2 regions of the Burkholderia sp. LMU1-1-1.1 genome follow, and region 1 is predicted to be linked to the other one. Evidence: predicted binding sites of a transcription regulator. Region 1 holds the regulator's gene; the other holds the start of a gene.
What was found. Region 1 encodes sigma-54, which starts transcription at its own class of promoters, with help from an activator protein. Its sites were predicted from a motif close to TGGCANGNAANCTGCTTT; they were not measured.

Region 1 (10,575 bases):
GCTGGGCCTGCCGATCCGCAAGGTCGTCATTCCCGTGGCGGCCGGCCGCAACATCGCGGTGCTGCTGGAGGCCGCCGTCCGCAACACGATACTGCAATTGCGCGGCATCGACACACTACAGGAGTTCATGGAGCGCCAGCGGCAAGCCATGAGCGGAGATTGACATGCGCATCGTCCTCATCACAGGCATATCCGGCTCCGGCAAATCGGTGGCCCTGAACGTGCTGGAAGACACCGGCCACTATTGCGTCGACAACCTGCCGCCGGCGTTGCTGTCGAACCTGGTTTCGACCTTGGCCGAGGAAGGCTTGCAGGCGCTGGCGGTGGCCGTCGACGCCCGCAGCGCCGAATCGCTGGCCTCGCTGCCGGCCGACGTCAAGCGGCTGCGCGAAGAGGGGCACGACGTCAAGGTCATGTTCCTCACCGCTAACACGCACTCGCTGGTGGCGCGCTTCTCGGAGACGCGCCGCAGCCACCCGCTGTCGCACGAGTTGCGTCCGGGGCAGAATCCGGCCGCGCGCCGCACCTTGATCGAATGCATCATGGAAGAGCGCGAGCGGCTGTCGGCCATCGAACAGCTGGGCCACGTGGTCGACACGTCGGAACTGAGCGCCAACAAGCTGCGCGCCTGGGTCAAGGATCTGGTCGCCAGCGAGGGGGCGCCGCTGACCTTGTTCTTCGAATCGTTCGCCTTCAAGCTGGGCGTGCCGATGGACGCGGACTTCGTGTTCGACGTGCGCGCGCTGCCGAATCCGTATTACGATTTGACGTTGCGGCCGCTGACCGGGCGCGACGCGCCGGTGATCGATTTCCTCGACGCGCAGCCGAGCGCCATCGAGATGATGGGCGATATCCGTGCCTTCATCGAGAAATGGCTGCCGTTCTTCAAGACCGATAACCGCAGTTATTTGACGGTGGCGCTGGGGTGCACCGGCGGACAACACCGGTCGGTGTATATGGCGGAAAAGTTAGCCGCGTATTTCCATCCGAACGAGCGGGTGGTGTTACGGCACAGGGAGCAGTAGCCAAGAACGTCCGCCGACCACGGAGATGTTTTTTTTCGGCGCGGGCCGCAAAACCGTTGCCGGTTTGCGGTCAAAGATGCCGCAGCGGGTGGGCGTATTCCGGCCACACGGGCTCGAACAGGCGCCGCACCATTTCCTCGGTCACCTGCTCCAACGACGGCGGATTCCATTTCGGCGCACCGTCCTTGTCGATGACGAGCGCGCGCACGCCTTCGATGACCTCGCCGTGTTCAAACACACGCCTGACCAGCGCGCGCTCCATGCGCAGGCAGCCGCCCATGTCCAGCGCCGCCCCGCGCTCGATCAACTCGTGCGTCACGCTCATCATCAACGGCGACCGGCTCGCCATCGTCCGCACGGTGGCCCGCGCGAACGGGCTGGTATCCGACTCCAGCGAAGCGACAATGGCCGGCACCGACCCGGCGCCGAAGTGGCGGTCGATGGCCCCACGCTCCGCCTCCAGCTTGCCCACCCCGACCGCGTCCCTGAACGGCTCCGCAAAAGCCGCGATCGCCTCGACCAACTCCGCGCCGGGCGTCGACTCCAGGATCGCATACAGCAGCTCCAGCTCGTCCGCGGGCACATAATGATCGGCCAGGCCGGCATACAGCGCGTCGGCCGCGCCTATCGTCGCGCCGGTCACGCCGAGATAGCGGCCCAGGCCGCCCGGCGCGCGCGACAGGAAATAGCTGCCGCCGACATCCGGGAACAGGCCGATGTTCACCTCCGGCATCGCCATCTTGGTGCGCTCGGTGACGATGCGCACCCGGCCGTCCGGCCCGCTCTGCGCGATGCCCATGCCGCCGCCCATGACCACCCCATCCATCAGCGCGATGTAGGGCTTGGGGTAGCTGTGCACCAGATGGTTGAGCGAGTACTCCTCGGTGAAGAAATCCTCGATCGGCGCGCTGCCCGTTTGTGGCGTGGCGCGGCCGGCGTCGTAGAAGAAACGGATGTCGCCGCCGGCGCAGAAAGCCTTTTCGCTGCTGCCACGGATGACGACGGCGGCGACATCGGAGTCGTCGCGCCACGCCAGCAGCGCCGCCGTGATGGCGCGCAGCATCTCCAACGACAGCGAGTTCAACGCCCGGGGCCGGTCGAGGGTGATGAAGCCGGTGCCGTTGACGATGCTGGTGTGGACCCATTCACTCATGATGTCGCGACCCGTGATGAAAAACCTATTCTACCGCCACTTCCGCGCGCGCGGCGTCGCCGCCGAAACGGGATAAATTATTTTCATCGAATCGAGGTGGACATAAAACGCGGACACAAAAAAGGGCGCCCTTGCGCCCTTTGTTGGATGGTGCCGGAGGCCGTTGTTATAGGGCGGCGGCAGCGGGTTCGTAGCTATCCGGGAGATGCTTGATCGCATCGTGGCCGTGCTGCTGAACTTTGGATTTGTATTTCATGACCTGACGGTCGAGCTTGTCGACCAGGGTGTCGATCGCGGCGTACAGGTCTTGCGACAGGCTTTCCACGTACACGGTTTTACCCGACATGCGCAGATTGATTTCAGCCTTCTGGCGTTTGGATTTCTCTTTAAGGTTATCTACAGTCAGGATGACAGCAATATCAATAACTTGATCGAAGTGACGAGTGACACGTTCCAGTTTGCTCTGTACGTATTCGCGGATGGCCGCGGTCACTTCGAGATGATGTCCACTGATGGTCAGATTCATACACGCTCCTAAAGATAAATGTCGCTTACGGTCAGTGCCGCGCCCATTGCGGCCGGGCGCACAGTGACCAAGTAACTACAAAGACTTGCGGAGACTAACGGGAGGGATTTTCAACGCTTCGCGATATTTGGCAACAGTCCGTCGCGCAATCACCATGCCTTGTTCCCCCAGCATGTCCGCAATCTTACTGTCGGATAAAGGATTTTTAGGGTCTTCAGCTCCTGTCAATTGCACGATGAGTGCCCGTATCGCCGTCGAACTTGCTTCACCGCCCGCTTCGGTGGCGACGTGGCTACCAAAGAAATATTTCAACTCAAACATGCCGTGCGGCGTCAGCATGTACTTTTGAGTCGTCACCCGAGAAATAGTGCTCTCGTGTAAACCCAGTGTATCAGCAATTTCGCGAAGCACAAGGGGGCGCATGGCAACCGCGCCGTGCGAGAAAAAGTTCTTTTGCCTTTCTACTATCGCCTGCGCCACGCGCAGGATGGTGTCGAAGCGCTGGCGCATATTCTTGATCAGCCACTTGGCTTCCTGCAACTGGGCGCCCATCGCGCCCTCGCCCTTGCCCTGCTTGAGCAGGTTGGCGTACATGGCGTTGACCCGCAGGCGCGGCATGACGTCGTTGTTGAGGCTGACCTGCCAGCCGTTGCGCGCCTTCTTGACGATCACGTCCGGCACCACGTAGTCGGACACGTCCGAGGCGAAGGCCGAACCCGGATGCGGATTGCACAGGCGGATGACGGCCTGCGCCTCGCGCAAGTCCTCGTCGTCGCACACCAGCGCCTTTTTCAGCTTGTTGAAATCGCGCTGGGCGAACCAGGTCAGATGGTTCTCGACGATGGTCAGCGCCATGCGCCGCGTCACCAGCGCGATGCCCGGCAGGCGCTTGATCTGCAGCGCCAGGCATTCGGAGGCGTTGCGCGCGCCCACGCCCATCGGGTCGAAGCTTTGCAGCATCGACAAGGCGGTGCGCAGTTCGTCGATGTCGACTTCCAGTTCCTCCGGCAGGCGCGCGTGGATCTCCTCCAGCGGCTCCTCCAGGTAGCCGTTCTCGTCGAGCGCGTCGATGATCAGCTCGACCAGCGCGCGGTCGCGCGTCTCCAGCACGGTCACCCGCATCTGCTCCATCAGATGCTCGCGCAGCGTGCAGTGGTTGGCCTCCAGTTGGGGACGCGCGTCCTCGTCGTCGGGGGCCTTGCTGCGGCCGGCGTCGCTCCAGTCGACGTCGGCCTCGCTGCTGGTACTTTCGGTATCGGCGGCGGGGCCGTCGTAGGGGTCGGCGTCGGCGGCGGCCGGCGCGTCCTGCTGGCCCGGCGGGCCTTCGGGCGGCGCCTCGCCGGACGGCGCCTGCTGGCTGATGGCGCCGTCGGACAACAGCCGCAGCGATCGGTCGAGCGGGTCGTCCAGACGCTCGAGCAGGGGGTTGTCGGTGAGCAGTTGCTCGAGCTCCTGGTGCAGCTCCAGCGTGGACAGCTGCAGCAGACGGATCGACTGCTGCAGCTGGGGTGTCAGCGCGAGGTGCTGCGACGTGCGCAGTTGCAATGACTGTTTCATGGGGCCTATTTACATCCGGAAGTGTTCACCCAGGTACACGCGGCGGACCGACTCGTCGGCGATGATGTCGTCCGGCCGGCCTGAAGCCAGAACCGAGCCCTGGTTGATGATATATGCGCGGTCGCAAATGCCCAGCGTCTCGCGCACATTGTGATCGGTAATGAGGACGCCGATATTGCGTTCCTTGAGGAAGCGCACGATGCGCTGGATCTCAATGACGGCAATCGGGTCGACCCCGGCGAAAGGTTCGTCAAGCAGCACGAAGCGCGGGTTGGTGGCCAGCGCGCGGGCGATCTCCACGCGGCGGCGTTCGCCGCCGGACAGCGACAGCGCCTGGTTTTCGCGCAGCTTTTCGATTTGCAAATCGGCCAGCAGGGTATTGAGCCGTTCATCAATGGCAGCCTTGGATAAAGGCTTGCCGTCCACTTTCTGGATTTCGAGGACGGCGCGGATATTCTCTTCCACGGTCAGCTTGCGGAACACCGAAGCCTCCTGTGGCAGGTAGGACAGGCCGAGCGAGGCCCGGCGGTGGATCGGCAGCGAGGAGATGTCGACGCCGCTGATGTCGATGGTGCCGGCGTCCGACGGCACCAGGCCGACGATCATGTAGAACGAGGTGGTCTTGCCGGCGCCGTTGGGGCCGAGCAGGCCGACCACTTCGCCGCATTCGACCTGCAGCGAGACGTCATGCACGACCTGGCGCTTGCCGTAGGTCTTTTGCAGGCCGCGCACGATCAGGGTGCTACCGCATGTTGGCTCCATGCTTATTTCCCCGCCGCTGGATTGGTGGCGGGAGCGGGCGCGGGCGCCTGCTTGTTCGACGGCTGGATCACCATGGTGCTGCGGCCGCCGCCCGGTTTGCTTTCGCCGGTGGCGGTGTTTTTCACGGCGAAGAATTCGCGCCGGCTGTCATAGGAGATGAACTCGCCGTCGACCTGGCTGGCGTTCTTGCTGCCCTCCAGCTTCTTGATCTGCGCCTTCGAGAACAGCTTGACCAGCTCGGTCTTGCCGTCGTATTCGATGCGGTCGGCGCGGCCCTCGACCCACTGGTCGCCGGCGCCGTCGAGCTTTTGGCGGAACGTCGCCTGCACGCCCGGCGCGCCGGTCAGCACCACGAGCTGGTAGCCTTCCGGATCTTCGGTGACCACCGCCTTCGGCGACTTCATCAGCAAAGTGCCGCGGGTCAGCACGACGTTGCCGGTGAAGGTCTTGATCTGCTTGACGTCGTCGGCGTCGAGGTTGTCGAAGGAAATCTCGGTCGGCTTGTTGGAGTCGGCTTTTTCGGCGTGGGCCGCGCCCATGGCGGCCAGTAGCAGCGCGGCCGACAGTATCAGTTTCTTCATCATCGTGTCCTTCATATCGGTGTCTCTTGTATTAGCGCGGCGCCTTCGGCGGCATCGTGATCGTTCCGCGTCCGCCCAGCTGCAGCTGGCGCGTCGCGTTATTGGTTTTCATGCCGGTGCCGCTGGAAGTCATGTTACCCAGCTTCATCTGCACCGGCGCCTTGGTTTCCATCCGTTCCTCGTCCGGGAACACGGTCAGGGTGCTGGTCTGCAGGTGCATCGCCTCGGCCTTCGGCGAGGCCGGCCGCACCACGTCGACGTTGCCGTTGAGCGTGACACGCGTGTTGTTCTGGTCGACCCGCGCGGTATCGGCGTGGATCGTCATCGGCGGCTGCTGGCCCGACAGGCTGTTGAGGAACGGCTTGTCGATATCGGACGAGTCGTCGATCGGCCGGTGGGTCAGCTTGTCGCCGGAAACGATATACGCCGGCCTGCCCTCCTTGGTCATGCGCACCAGGCTGAAGCGGTCGATGATGTAGTCCGGCTCGTTGAGGAACTGGTCCGCCTGCTGCTCCTGGCCGGACTGGTTGACCACTTGCACCAGCCAAAAGCTGCCGACGGCGACAAACACGCCGATGATCATCGTCAAGGTCAGCTGCCAGCGATGTGCTGTTCTTTTACGCATGATTACACTCCATCACACCATGAACTGCGCCAGCACGCGCTCGTACGTGCCCTGCGCGTGCAACAGCAGTTCGCACACTTCGCGCACGGCGCCGCGTCCGCCCTGCGCCACCGTGGTGTGGTGCGCGCGCTCGAGCACCTCCTTGCGTCCGCCCGGCACCGCCACCGCGAAGCCGACCCGCGTCAAGATCGGCAGGTCGACGATGTCGTCGCCGATGAAGCCGACCTGCTCGGCCGTCAGCCCGGTCTTTTCCAGCAGCGCGTTGAACGGCGTCAGCTTGTCGTGGCCGCCCTGGTGCAGGAAGCCGATGCCGAGGTCGGCGGCGCGCTTGACCACCTGCGGCGACACGCGCGCGCTGATGATGGCCGTCTGCACGCCGGATTCCTGCAGCAGCTTGATGCCCAGGCCGTCGTACACGTTGAAGGTCTTCAGGGCCTCGCCGTCGGCGCCGTAATGCAGGCTGCCGTCGGTCAGCACGCCGTCGACGTCGAAGATCATCAGCTTGACGCGCGCGGCGCGTTCCACATAAGTCAGCTCGGTCATCAAATCACCTTTGCGCGGGTCAGGTCGTGGATGTGCAGCGCGCCGACCAGCTTGCCCTCGGCGTCGGTCACCAGCATCTGGTTGATGCGGTACTGCTCCATCACGGCCACGGCGTCGACCGCCAGTTTCTCCGGCGAAATGCTGCGCGGATTCGGGTGCATGACGTCGCGGATCACCACCTTGGTGAAGTCCTGGACCTTCTCGATCATGCGGCGCAGGTCGCCGTCGGTGAACACGCCGATCGGCTTGCCGTCGGCGTCGACGATGGCGGTCATGCCCATGCCTTTTTGCGTGATCTCCAGCAGCGCGTCCGTCAGTTTCACGTCGGCGCCGACTTTCGGTACATCGTCGCCGCTGCGCATGACGTCGCGCACGTGCGTCAACAGGCGCCGGCCCAACGCGCCGCCCGGATGGGAACGCGCGAAATCCTCCTCGCGGAAGCCGCGCAGGTCCAGCAGCGCCACGGCCAGCGCGTCGCCCAGCGCCAGGGTGACCGTGGTCGACGTCGTCGGCGCCAGGTTCATCGGGCAGGCTTCCTTGGCCACGGCCACGTTCAGGTGGACGTCGGCGATCACGGCCAGGCTCGAGCCGGGCTTGCCGGTCATCGCGATGACCTTGCTGCCCATGCGCTTGACCACCGGCAAAATCGTCATCAGTTCGGCGCTCTCGCCCGAATACGAAATGGCGATGAAGGCGTCGTCGGCGGTGACCATGCCGAGGTCGCCGTGGGCCGCCTCGGCCGGGTGCACGAACAGCGCCGGCGTGCCGGTCGAGGCCAGGGTCGCGGCGATCTTGCGGGCGATGTGGCCGGACTTGCCGATGCCGGACACCACCACCCTGCCCTTGCAATTTAGCAACAGTGCGATGGCGCGCACCACGCTGTCGTCGTCGCCCAGGCGGGCGTTGAGCGCGGCGATGGCGTCGGCCTCGTTTTGCAACGTTTCACGAGCCAGCCGCAAGGCGTGCGCGGCCATTTTTGCGTCGAAAGCTTTCAGCATTGTTTTTTCATGGGTTACACTCATACCCAAGTATAGCCGAATTGAGAAAGCAAAAAACTTGCCAGTCAAAACATAACGCCCGGCCCCGGCGACAAACAACTAAATATTATTCTACTGGCTATGTTGAAATGACGTTTTCACCCCTGGAATTAACCCTGATACTGCTCGGCAGCGCCGTGTTGGGCGTGGTGGCGTTCCGCATGATGCACCTGCCGCCCATGCTCGGCTACCTGGTCGTCGGCATCCTGATCGGCCCCCACGCGCTGGGCCTGGCCGAGCAAAGCGAGGCGACCCACGGACTGGCCGAGTTCGGCGTCGTGTTCCTGATGTTCTCCATCGGCCTCGAATTCTCGCTACCCAAGCTGATGGCCATGCGCGGCATCGTCTTCGGCCTCGGCATGGCGCAGGTGGTGTTCACCATCGCCGCCACCATGCTGTTCGGCTGGGCCATCGCCACCCAGCTGCCCCCCTCCATCCAGATCAGCTGGCAGGCCTCGTTCGCGCTGGGCGGCGCGCTGGCGATGTCGTCGACCGCCATCGTGGTCAAGATGCTGACCGAGCGGCTCGAGCTCGAAAGCGAACACGGTCGCAAGATCATCGGTATCCTGCTGTTCCAGGATCTGGCCGTGGTGCCGCTGCTGATCCTGATCCCGTCGCTGGGCCAGCGCCCCGACGCGCTGGTCGAGACCTTGGCCTGGGCCGGCCTCAAGGCCGTCATCGTGCTGGCGCTGCTGCTGTTCGTCGGCCACCGGCTGATGCGCGGCTGGTTCACCATCGTCGTCAAGCGCCGCTCGCAGGAGCTGTTCATGCTCAACCTGCTGCTGATCACCTTGGGCGCGGCCTGGATCACCGAGCGCGCCGGCCTGTCGCTCGCGCTGGGCGCCTTCGTGGCCGGCATGCTCATTTCCGAGACCGAATACAAGCACCAGGTGGAGGAGGACATCAAGCCCTTCCGCGACGTGCTGCTGGGGCTGTTCTTCATCACCATCGGCATGCTGCTCAACGTCCGCCTGGTGCTGGAGAACTGGTGGCTGGTGCTGGTGTTGCTGGGCGGCCCGGTGCTGCTCAAGTTCGCGCTGATCGCCGGCCTGGCCAAGCTGTTCGGCTCGTCCGACGGCGTCTCGATCCGCACCGGCCTGGCGCTGGCGCAGGCCGGCGAGTTCGGCTTCGTGCTCCTGAACCTGGCCGGCGGCAGCAAGCTGATGGACCCGTTCATCATCCAGGTGGTGCTGGCGTCGATGGTGCTGTCGATGCTGGTGGCGCCGTTCATCATCGCCAAATCGGACCAGATCGTCATGAAGGTGTCGAGCAACGAGTGGATGATGCAATCGTTGGCGCTGACCAAGATCGCCAGCCGCACCATGTCCACCAGCAAGCACGTGATCGTCGCCGGGTTCGGGCGCAGCGGCCAGAGCCTGGCGACCCTGCTGAGCGAGGAAAACATCGAATACCACGCGCTCGACCTCGACCCGGAGCGGGTGCAGGAGGCGCAGGCGGCAGGACGGCAAGTGTCGTACGGGGACGCCGCGCGCCGCGAGAGCCTGGTCGCGGCCGGCATCTACCGCGCCAGCGCGGTGGTGATCACCTACGCCAGCACGCCGTCGGCGCTCAAGGTGCTGCACCTGGTGCATGAACTGGCGCCAACCTTGCCGGTGATCGTGCGTTCGTACGACGACACCGACCTGGACCGGCTGAAGGCGGCCGGCGCCGCCGAGGTGGTGCCGGAACTGATGGAGGGCAGCCTGATGCTGGCCTCGCACGCGCTGGTGATGCTGGGCGTGCCGTTGCGGCGCGTGGTGCACCGGGTGCAGGCCGCGCGCGAGGAACGCTACGCGTCGCTGCGCGGCTACTTCCGCGGCGTCAGCGACGCCGGCGAGGACGCCGACCTGGAGCGGCTGCACTCGGTCACCCTGGACGGCGGCGCCACCGCCGTCGGCCGCCCGCTGCGCGAGATCGACATGGCCGGATCCGGCGCCGAGGTGACCACCATCCGGCGCGGCAAGGCGCGGCTCGACGCCGGGCCGGACACGGTGCTCGAGGCCGGCGACGTGGTGGTGGTGCGCGGCGGAGCCGACGCCGTCACGCGCGCGGAAAACCGCCTGCTGCGCTAGCGCGGAACGGCCCGGTCCCGGCCCGCCGTCACGGCTTTTCGCAGCTGGCGATGGCGGTCGTTTCCACCGGTGCCTTTTGATCCGGCTCGGTCACGTCGTAGACGTCCTGGGTGCAGGTGCCGTTGGCGAAATTGAACATCACCAGATACTTGTGCAGCGGCTGCGGCGTGAACCGGGCGGTCAGCGGCCCGCACGAGCCGTGGCTGCGGAAGCCGGGGCTCGAATCGCTCCAGCTCGAATAACCGCGGATCTGCAGCGGCTTTTCCGCCTTCACCACCGTGTCGATCTGCGGATAAGCGCCCAGCAGGCGGTTGCTGCGCTCCACCGTCTTGTAGACGAATCCCAACAGCTTCTGGCGCAGCAGGTCGGCCGCGAACACCTTGCCGATCGGCTCCAACCCCTTGCACGATTCGGACTCCGTGCTCGTGGCGAACTGGACGATCATGCCGGCGCCGTCCGATTTGTAGACGATGGACGCGCTGTCCGGCGGGAACGGCACGCTCACCGCCTGGGCGGCGGCGTTGGACGACCACGGCAGCGCGCAACACAGCGCGGCGCCGAGGAAGAGTGCGCGGGAAGATTTTTTCATGACATGCCTGTTGTGAAAGAGTTGCCAACAAGCATATCATTTATTTCTATGTGGCAACAACAGTATCGTGCGGCCCCGGGTCAGGGCCGCCAGATCAGGGTGGCC
Region 2 (10,575 bases), on a different contig from region 1:
GGCGCATCCGCGGCCACGCGCTGCTGGACGCGCACGCCACCTACCGTCCGGCGCCGAAATGGGAGTTGTACGCGCGCGTGACCAACCTCGCGGACCGCCGTTACGAAAGCTACGGCGCGGTCGGGGTGGACATGTTCCCCAATGGCGCCCTGGCGCCGCCCGGTGGCGGCGAGGCCGGGATGGCGCGCTTTGTCGCACCCGGCGCGCCGCGCTCGGTGGCGGCCGGGCTGCGCTACCGTTTCTAGAACTGGTACTGGGCGCCGACGCCCAGCAGCCAGTTGCGGCCGGGGGCCGCTTCGTAAAAGCGTTTGTTGGTGTCGCCGACGATCAGCGATCCCACGTACCGCCGGTCCGTCAGATTGTTCGCCCGCGCGAACTGCTTGAAGCGCCAGCCGCGCCATTGCTGGCTGGCGGTGACGCGCGCATTGAGCACGCCGTAGCCGGGCGCCGGTTGCTCGGTATTGCTGTCCTCCGCGTAGATCTTGCCGCTGGCGATACCCTCCAGCGCGGCGCCGAAGCGGCCGCCGGCCTCTTTCCAGGCCAGTTCGGCGTAGGCGTTGGCGTTGGGGACGCCGGGCAGCCGGCTGCCTTGCAGGACCACACCGAAGGCCTCGTCGTAGACGGCGCGCAGGGTGGTCAACGCCACGCGCGTGCTCAGGCCGTGGCGCCACGCGCTGTCGAGCGACAGCTCGAACCCCTGGCGCAGCGTGCGGCCGGCGTTGCGGTAGCTGGTGCGTCCGCCACCGCTGCTGTCGACCACCAGCTCGTCGCGGGTGCGGACCTGGAACACGGCGGCGTTGATCCGCGTGCCGGTGTTCAGCCGGGCCTTGACGCCGGCCTCCAGGTGCGTGCTTTGCGCCGCCCGCAGCCGGAAGTTGAAGCCGCCGCCTCCGCCCGAGTAAAACAGCTCGTTGAGAGTCGGCGTCTCGAAGCCGCGCGCGGAGCTGGCGTAGACGTTCAGCGTCGGCGCCAGTTTATACAGCACGCCCAGCACCGGTGTGGTGTGGCTGAAATCGAGGCTGCCGCTATCGTCGCCGTTGCCGCGGAAATGGTCGTCCACCGAGATTTTCACGGTGCTGTGGCGCAGGCCCGCGCTCAGCATCCAGGCGCCGGCCTCCCATTCCGCCTGAACGTAGGGATCGACGCTGGTGACCTTGTCGGTCTCGTCTCGCCGCAGCGCGCCCTTGACGCCGAAGCGCGTACCGATGAAGTTCTCGAAGCCCTGGCGCGCGTCGCTGGAGCGGCCGTATTCCAGGCCGACCGTGGTGCCGAGCTTTCCGCCCGCCAGCTGGCTGACGTGCAGCCAGTTCAGGTCCGCGCCGTAAAAGTCGCGCTCGAAATCGACCACGCCGCCCGAGTGGCTGGCCGGCGCCTGGAAGGCTTTGGAAAACGCCTGGTACTGGATCACGCCGCGGTTGCCGCCATAGACGGTCGCGCGCAGGCGGTCCTCGCCGAAGCGCTGCTCCCAGCTGGCGCCGATCTGCTGGTGGTCGATGCTCTTGCGGGTGTCGTAGCGGTCGGCCAGGGTGCGCTTCGGGCTTTGCGGGTCGGCGGCGTCGGTTTCGCCGGCGCGCGGGTCGCGCAGGTAGGTGGCCCAGCTGACGCCGAGCGCGTCCTGGGTGTCGTCCTGGCGCAGCGCGCTGGCGACGATGGTCAGGCTGGCCCCCGCCAGCGGCGTCAGGGTCAGTTTGGCGAACGCCTGGTCGCGGGTCGCGGCGCTGTGGGCGCGGTAGCCGTCGGTCTCGAAGCGCGAGGCGTCGAGCACATAGCCGATGCCGGCCTGCTTGCCCTGCGCGTTCAGGTCGGCCTTGCGGCTGCCGTAGCTGCCGGCGGTGAGCGTGGTCTCGATCGCCGGCGCACCCTCGCCGTCGCGCGTGAACATCTGGATCACGCCGCCGGAGTGGTTGCCGTACAGAGCGGAGAACGGCCCGCGCAGCACTTCGATGCGCTCGGCCATGTCCAGATTGAAGGTGGCCGCCTGGCCCTGGCCGTCCGGCATGCTGGCCGGGATGCCGTCGGCGATCAAGCGCACGCCGCGCACCCCGAAGGCCGAGCGGGCGCCAAAGCCGCGCGAGGAGATCTGCAGGTCCTGGGCGTAGTTCTGGCGGTTTTGCGCCACCAGGCCCGGCACCGCCGCCAATGCCTCGCTGGCGTTGACGCGCGCCTGGCCGTCGCGGATGCGCGCGGCGTCCAGCACGTCGACCGAGGCGGGCATGTCGAACACCGTGTGGCCCACGCGGGTGGCGCTGACCACCACCACGTCGGCCGGCACCTCGGCCAGGTCGGCCGCCATGGCGCCGCCGCCGAGGGCGAACAACGCCGCCACCGCGTTGAGGGGGAAAAAGGCTTGCTTCATGTTGTCTCCGTGTTTTTGGTCGTTGTAATGACGACCGGTAAGCAATATACCTGCCATCCGGTGTTTGTGGCACGACGCTTGCAACCGTAACCGCATTTACCCTGAAAGGCGATTTTATGAACAACCTGCGCTTGCTCTCCCGCCTCGTCGTCGCGCTGCTGGCCGCGCCGGCCTTTGCCGCGCCGCTGGCCTATGTGCCGAACGAGAAATCCGGTTCCATCAGCGTCATCGACACCGCCAGCGACACCGTGCTGCGCCAGATCCCCGCCGGCAAGCGGCCGCGCGGCATCGCCGCCGATCCGCGTGGCGCGCGGCTGTTCGTCACCGACGCCGCCGCCGGCGCGCTGCTGGTGATCGACGCCGCCAGCGGCGCGGTGACGCGGTCGATCGCGCTTGGCAAGTCACCCGAGGGCGTGGGCGCCTCGGCGGACGGCCGCTACGTCGCCGTCGCGGTAGAGGAGGGCAACAGCGTCGCGCTGATCGACGCGCACGAAGGCAGGGTGCTGGCCGATATTCCAGTGCGCGGGAAAAATCCCGAACACGCGGTGTTCAGTCCGGACGGCCGCTGGCTGCTGGTCAGCGCCGAGGAGGCGGAGCAGGTCGACGTGATCGACGTCGCGGCGCGCCGCCAGAGCGGTTCGATCGCCGTCGGCCTGCGCCCGCGCGGCATGGGCTTCAGCCCCGACGGCGCCCGCGCCTATGTGGCCTGCGAGCTGGCCAACGCGGTCTACGTGATCGACATGGCGACGCTGGCGGCGGTGGCGCGGGTGCCGGCCGGGCGCAACGCCAACGGCATCGCCGTCCATCCCGACGGCAGCCGGGTCTACGTCTCGAACGGCATCGACGCCAGCGTGATGGCGATCGACACCGCTAGCAACACGGTAGTGGCGACCATCGCCGTCGGCAAGCGCCCGTGGAACATGGCGCTGACGCCGGACGGCGCCAAGCTGTATGTCGCCAACGGCCGCTCCGACAGCGTTTCGGTCATCGATACGGCCGCCGCGGCCAGGCGCGCAGACGTCGCCGTCGGCGAACTGCCCTGGGGGGTGGTGATCCGCTGAGCCGCCGGCCGCGCTGCTCCATAGGATGACACCTGTTCCAAATATGAACAGCCGGCGCGGCGCGCAATGCCCCGCCGGCCGGGCTTTCCCCTCTCCGCGCGGGCCACGACGGTGCTGGCACGGTGCTTGCGAAAAAGAGTCTACGCACCAGCGACCGCCGCTCCGCCACGGAGCGGCCTCATAACCACAGCAGAAAGAGGACGACATGGATCTCGCAGACATCAGCAAACTAGGCGTAGCCAACCCATTCAAGGCGCGCTACGACAATTACATCGGCGGCAAATTCGTCGCCCCGGTCAAGGGCCAGTACTTCGGCAACATCACGCCGATCACCGGCCAGGTGTTCTGCGAGGTGGCGCGCTCCACCGCCGAGGACGTGGAGCTGGCGCTGGACGCCGCCCACGCGGCCAAGGACGCGTGGGGCAAGACCTCGCAGACCGAGCGCGCCAACATCCTTAACAAGATCGCCGACCGCATCGAAGCCAACCTGGCGCTGATCGCCACCGCCGAGACCATCGACAACGGCAAGCCTATCCGCGAGACCACCGCCGCCGACATCCCGCTGGCGGTCGACCATTTCCGCTATTTCGCCGGCTGCATCCGCGCCCAGGAGGGCTCGGTGGCGCAGATCGACGCCGAGACCTACGCCTACCACTTCCACGAGCCGCTCGGCGTGGTCGGCCAGATCATCCCGTGGAACTTCCCGATCCTGATGGCGGTGTGGAAGCTGGCGCCGGCGCTGGCCGCCGGCAACTGCGTGGTGCTCAAGCCCGCCGAGCAGACCCCCGCCTCGATCATGGTGCTGCTGGAGGTGATCGGCGACCTGCTGCCGCCGGGCGTGCTCAATGTGGTCAACGGCTACGGCCTGGAGGCGGGCAAGCCGCTGGCGTCGAACAAGCGCATCGCCAAGATCGCCTTCACCGGCGAGACCGGCACCGGGCGCCTGATCATGCAGTACGCCGCGCAGAACCTGATCCCGGTCACGCTGGAACTGGGCGGCAAGTCGCCCAACATCTTCTTCGAGGACGTGATGGACGCCGACGACGCCTTCTTCGACAAGTGCCTGGAGGGCTTCGCGATGTTCGCGCTGAACCAGGGCGAGGTGTGCACCTGTCCGTCGCGGGTGCTTATCCAGGAATCGATCTACGAAAAATTCATCGAGCGCGCGCTGGCGCGCGTGGCCGCGATCAAGCAGGGCAACCCGCTCGACGCCGGCACCATGCTCGGCGCGCAGGCGTCGAACGAGCAGCTCGAGAAGATCATGTCGTACATCGACATCGGCAAGCAGGAGGGCGCGCAGCTGCTGGCCGGCGGCGAACGCAATGTGCAGGGCGGCGACTTGAAGGACGGCTACTACGTGCGCCCCACCGTCTTCAAGGGCGACAACAAGATGCGCATCTTCCAGGAGGAGATCTTCGGGCCGGTGGTGTCGGTGACCACCTTCAAGGACGAGGCGGACGCGCTGCGCATCGCCAACGACACGCTGTACGGCCTGGGCGCCGGCCTGTGGACGCGCGACGGCTCGCGCGCCTTCCGCGTCGGCCGCGCCATCCAGGCCGGCCGCGTCTGGACCAACTGCTACCACCTGTATCCGGCGCACGCCGCGTTCGGCGGCTACAAGCAGTCGGGCATCGGCCGCGAGAACCACAAGATGATGCTCGACCACTACCAGCAGACCAAGAACCTGTTGGTCAGCTACAGCCCGAACGCGCTCGGCTTCTTCTAGCCATGCCCGCCGCGATCCCCCGCGTCACGGCGACCCCGGCGGCGCTCGACATGCTCGCCGGGCTGCGCCGCCGCCACGGTCCGCTGCTGTTCTTCCAGTCGGGCGGCTGCTGCGACGGCAGCGCGCCGATGTGCTATCCGGCGGGCGAGTTCGATATCAGCGACACCGATGTCTATCTCGGCAACCTGGACGGGACGCCGTTCTACATGGGGCGCGAGCAGTTCGAGTATTGGGAACACACGCAGTTGATCATCGACGTGGTCGACGGCAACGGCGGCATGTTCTCGCTCGACAACGGCACCGGCCGGCGCTTCCTGACCCGTTCGCGCCTGTTCAGCGACGAGGAGCTGGCGGCCCTGCCACCGCCGGCGCGGTAACGCGGCGGCAGATAAAAATCATAATAACCGGAGAAGATTGTGCAAAAATTAGTCATCGCATCGTTGGCGGGGATCTCGATCCTGACGCTGGCGCAGGCGGCCGATGTCACCACGGCCATGCTCAAGAACGCGGCCACCAGCACCGACAGCGTGCTGTCGTTCGGCCTGGGTTCGGAGGGCCAGCGCTACTCGCCGCTGGCGCAGGTGAACACCAAGACCGTCGCCAAGCTGGTGCCGGCGTGGTCGTTCTCGTTCGGCGGCGAAAAGCAGCGCGGCCAGGAGTCGCAGCCGCTGATCTACAAGGGCAAGATGTTCGTCACCGCGTCGTATTCGCGCATCTTCGCGATCGATCTGAAAACCGGCGCCAAGCTGTGGAAGTACGAGCACCGCCTGCCCGACGGCATCATGCCGTGCTGCGACGTGGTCAACCGCGGCGCCGCGTTGTACGGCAACCTGGTCATCTTCGGCACGCTCGACGCGCAGCTCGTGGCGCTCGACCAGGACACCGGCAAGATCGTCTGGAAGGAGAAGGTCGACGACTATGCCGCCGGCTATTCGATGACGGCCGCGCCGTTGATCGCCGACGGCGTGCTGCTGACGGGCGTCTCCGGCGGCGAGTTCGGCGTCGTCGGCCGGGTCGAGGCGCGCAATCCGCTGACCGGCGATCTGCTATGGACCCGTCCCACCGTCGAGGGCCATATGGGCCACCGCTACGACAAGGACGGCAAGGAAAGCGACAACGACGTCACCGGCACCTTGAACAAGACCTGGCCGGGGGAGCTGTGGAAGACCGGCGGCGCCTCGACCTGGATGGGCGGGACCTACGATGCCAAGACCGGCCTGGCCTACTTCGGCACCGGCAATCCGGCGCCGTGGAACAGCCATCTACGCCCCGGGGACAACCTGTACTCGTCGTCCACCGTGGCGTTGGATGTGAAGACCGGCCAGATCAAGTGGGCCTACCAGAACACCCCCAACGATTCGTGGGACTTCGACGGCGCCAATGAATTCGTCACCTTCGACATGGACGGCAAGCGGTTCGGCGGCAAGGCCGACCGCAACGGTTTCTTCTACGTGAACGACGCCAGCACCGGCAAGCTGCACAACGCCTTCCCGTTCGTCAAGAAGATCACCTGGGCGTCGGGCATCGACCTGAAGACCGGCCGGCCGAACTTCATCGCGGCCAACCGCCCGGGCGATCCGACCAAGGGCGAGGAGGGCAAGAAGGGCGGCACGGTGTTCGCGGCGCCCGCCTTCCTCGGCGCGAAGAACCAGATGCCAATGGCGTACAGCCAGCAGACAGGCTTGTTCTACGTGCCCGCCAACGAGTGGGGCATGGACATCTGGAACGAGCCGATCAGCTACAAGAAGGGCGGGGCCTACCTCGGCGCCGGCTTCACCATCCGGCCCCTGTTCGACGACTATATCGGCGCGCTGCGCGCGATCGATCCGAAGTCCGGCAAGATCGTCTGGGAGGTCAAGAACACGGCGCCGCTGTGGGGCGGCGTGATGACCACCGCCGGCGGGCTGGTGTTCTACGGCACGCCGGAGGGCTACCTCAAGGCGCTCGACGCCAAGTCGGGCAAAGAGCTGTGGAAGTTCCAGACCGGCTCCGGCGTGGTGGCGCCGCCGGTCACCTGGCAGGACGGCGATACGCAATACGTGGCTGTCGTTTCCGGCTGGGGCGGCGCGGTGCCGCTGTGGGGCGGCGAGGTGGCCAAGAAGGTCAATTTCCTGGAGCAGGGCGGCTCGGTGTGGGTGTTCAAGCTCTCCTCCAAATAACACGGTTCCTGTAATTTTCGGGCGGCTTCGGCCGCCCTTTTTTTTTCGGTCTACTTCTGAACAGTGTCACACCGCGATTGATCCGATCCGGCACAGGAGGCGCGCGCGGGGCGCCGCGCCGCCCGTGGCGGCGCGTGGGCACGCGAATTGCCATGACAGGCTTACATCGTTCGATGTGCACAACAATAACGGGAGATCGAAAAATGAAGACAGTAGTGATGCTGGGCGCGCTGGCCATCGCCGCGACGCAGGGCGCGCGGGCGGCCGATTTCAAGGCCGGCGACTGGAACGTCTCGCTGGGCGGCATCGTCAACGCCTACTACACGCAGGTGTCGTGTAGCGGCGACGCGGTCGGCGGGCTGGCGCTGGGCGGCAAGGCGGTCGGCTGCGGCGGCGAGAAGGACCGCACCACCATCGGCAACGGCCTGCTGCCGAACGGGCTGGTGACGTCGGCCACGTCGCGCCAGGGCGACTACGACGTCAAGGCGCTGATCGGCATCTACAACGCCACCGCCACCGACAGCGCGATCGCCGTCAACAGCGGCGTCGACGTGCGCCAGGCCTACTTCACCTTCGGTAACGACCGCATGGGCACCGTCAAACTGGGACGCGACAACGGCATCTTCGGCGCCACGGCAATCTTCGCCGACATGACGCTGATCGGCACAGGCGCGCCGGTGCAGGCCACCCAGCGCGGACGCGTCACGCTGGGCCACATCGGCGCCGGCTACAGCTACGTGGGCTACTATGGACAGATCGCCTACAGCGCGCCGAAGTCGTCGCTTGGCGGCTTCGGCCTCGACGCGGCGCTGGTCAGCCCCGTGGCCGACACGCCGATCGTGGCGGCGCCGGTGTACACGGCGAAAACCAGTCCGCAGTTCCAGGCGCAGGTCAGCTACGCCGCCGACGGCTTCAAGACCTGGCTGGGCGCGAAGTCGCAAAAGTTCAGCGCCACCGCGCCCGGCGTGCGCGACTTCACGATGGCGGGCGTGGAGGCCGGTGCGTCGTACCAGGCCGGCGCGCTGGGCGTGCTGGCCAACTTCCAGGGCGGCAGGGGGCTCGGCATCCTGTCCGACGCCGACCAGGGCGACACCAGGTCCAAGGCCTACTTCGTGCAGGCGACGTACAAGCCGGCGGACAAGGTCAAGCTTGGCCTGAGCTACGGCATCAGCCGCAACGACGACGACACCGCCGGCACGTTCGGCCTGAAGTCCAACGCCAACCTGACCGGCGGCGTGTACTGGTCGCTGACCAGCGCGATCACGTTGGTGGGCGAAGTGGGCCAGACCCGTTCCAAGGCGTTCACCGGCGCCGAGGCCAGGATGAACGGCGCCTCGCTGGGCGGCATCATCTTCTTCTGATGACGCGCGCCTCGAAGTGGCGGCGCGCGCTGTGCTGCCTTCTTTGCGCGCTGGCCGGCTTGCTGGCGCTGGCGCTTGGCGCCACGCCGTCGCGCGCCGGCGTGCTCGCGCGCGCCGATGTGGTCAAGCGCTTCCCCGCGCCGTGGATGGTGGGCGAGCGCGATGCCGAGCTGCCGGTGTGGCCCCTGTTCCGCCAGAACGCCACGGCCACGGAGCTGGTGGGCTACGTGTTCGAGTCGATCGACCTGGCGCCCATCCCCGGATTTGCGGGCGTGCCGCTGAACCTGATTGTGGCCATCGACGCCGGCGGCGGCTTCCTCGGCGTCGAGGTGCTGTCGCATCACGAGCCGGTATTCCTCGACGGCCTGGGCGAGGCGCCGCTGCGCCAGTTCGTCGCGCAGTACAAGGGGCTGTCGCTGAGGCAGGCCATCAGCATCGAGACCGGCGTGCGCCGCGCGCGCCATCCGGATGCCGCGCACGCCTACATCGACGGCGTCTCCAAGGCGACGGCGTCGGTGCGCATCATCAACCAGAGCGTGCTGGCGGCGGCGCTAAAAGTCTCGCGCAAGAAGCTCGGCCTGGCCGGCGGGCGCGATCCGGACCAGATCGCGCGCGTGCGCCAGGACGTGTTCCGGCCGATGGATGTGGAGCGGATGCTCGGTGCGGGGTTGCTGCGGCGTCTGCGCGTGAGCAACCGCGAGGTCGAACAGCTGTTCGCCGGCGGCGTCGGCGCCGGCCTCGACGCCGAAGCGCTGGCCCGTCCGGACGACAGCTTCATCGATCTGTACGTGGCCTGCGTGTCGGTGCCGTCGATCGGCCGCAACCTGTTGACGGCGGCCGGCTGGGACAAGCTGCGCGGGCGCCTCGAGCCGGGCGACCACGCGTTGATCGTCATCTCCTCCGGGCGTTACAGCGTCACCGGCGAGGACTTCGTGCGCGGCAGCGTACCGGAGCGCATCCTGCTGCGGCAGGATAAGCTGCCCATCGATATGCGCGACCTCGATCTGGACGTGCGGCTGGCGGTGCCGCTGGCGGCCGACAATGTCATCATCCTGCGCGTCATCGGCCAGGCCGGCCTGGATCCCGGGGCGCCGTTCGAGCTGGCGTTGCCGATCACCCGCAACAAGGGCATCGTCTACCCGGAGCGCATCACCCGCACGCTGTCGATCCGCTATCAACTGCCGGCCGACCTGTTGATCGCCGCCGACGGCGGCGACAAGTCGTGGCCGGGCGTCTGGCGCGAACGCCGCCTCGAGCTGGCCGCGCTGGCGGCCGGACTGCTGGTGCTGGCCGCCGCGCTGACGATGCGCAAGCGCCTGACGGCGCACGCGGCCCGCTTCGACTGGTTCCGCCGCGCCTATCTGCTGTTTACGATCGGTTTCATCGGCTACTACGCGCAGGGGCAGCTGTCGATCGTCAACCTCACCGGCGCGATCCAGGCGCTGACGGCGCGCCGCGGCCTGGAGTTCATGATGTTCGATCCGATGACGGTGGCCCTGTGGGTATTCGTGCCGGTGTCGCTGCTGATCTGGGGACGCGGCACTTTTTGCGGCTGGCTGTGCCCCTTCGGCGCGCTGCAGGAGCTGACCGGCAAGCTGGCGCGGCGTCTGCACGTGCCGCGGCCGCGCATCAAACCGCGGCTGGACGCGCATCTCAAGCGCGTCAAATACGTGGCGCTGGCCGGCATCGTCGCCAGCGCCTTCCTTTCCAGCGCGGTCACCGACAAGCTGGTGGAGCTCGAGCCGTTCAAGACCGCCATCACGCTGAACTTCGTGCGCGGCTGGCCCTATGTCGCGTACGCGGTGGGCCTGCTGCTGGCCAGCGGCTTGGTCTACAAGTTCTTTTGCCGCTACCTGTGCCCCTTCGGCGCCTTGCTGGCGCTGCTGGGCAAGCTTCGCCTGCTGAACTGGAT

Region 2: adh (aldehyde dehydrogenase) is a predicted target of sigma-54. The motif match lies at 3,533-3,550, and genes of this name have one in related genera.

Annotation. Positions count from the first base shown of each region.
Region 1 covers NZ_JBEGHG010000086.1:50,734-61,308, reverse strand. Annotated here, with positions in the region: gene hprK (HPr(Ser) kinase/phosphatase) at 1-163, shown strand, start outside; gene rapZ (RNase adapter RapZ) at 165-1,025, shown strand; gene MRBLMU1_RS31555 (enoyl-CoA hydratase/isomerase family protein) at 1,096-2,178, opposite strand; gene hpf (ribosome hibernation-promoting factor, HPF/YfiA family) at 2,345-2,704, opposite strand; gene MRBLMU1_RS31545 (RNA polymerase factor sigma-54) at 2,780-4,261, opposite strand; gene lptB (LPS export ABC transporter ATP-binding protein) at 4,271-5,023, opposite strand; gene lptA (lipopolysaccharide transport periplasmic protein LptA) at 5,026-5,604, opposite strand; gene lptC (LPS export ABC transporter periplasmic protein LptC) at 5,636-6,229, opposite strand; gene MRBLMU1_RS31525 (KdsC family phosphatase) at 6,242-6,772, opposite strand; gene MRBLMU1_RS31520 (KpsF/GutQ family sugar-phosphate isomerase) at 6,772-7,770, opposite strand; gene MRBLMU1_RS31515 (cation:proton antiporter) at 7,899-9,881, shown strand; gene MRBLMU1_RS31510 (hypothetical protein) at 9,910-10,470, opposite strand; gene MRBLMU1_RS31505 (DUF6055 domain-containing protein) at 10,551-10,575, opposite strand, start outside.
Region 2 covers NZ_JBEGHG010000027.1:3,606-14,180, reverse strand. Annotated here, with positions in the region: gene MRBLMU1_RS21375 (TonB-dependent receptor) at 1-245, shown strand, start outside; gene MRBLMU1_RS21370 (TonB-dependent receptor family protein) at 242-2,356, opposite strand; gene MRBLMU1_RS21365 (beta-propeller fold lactonase family protein) at 2,473-3,417, shown strand; gene adh (aldehyde dehydrogenase) at 3,623-5,143, shown strand; gene MRBLMU1_RS21355 (DUF779 domain-containing protein) at 5,146-5,520, shown strand; gene MRBLMU1_RS21350 (PQQ-dependent methanol/ethanol family dehydrogenase) at 5,560-7,302, shown strand; gene MRBLMU1_RS21345 (porin) at 7,506-8,663, shown strand; gene MRBLMU1_RS21340 (4Fe-4S binding protein) at 8,663-10,575, shown strand, end outside.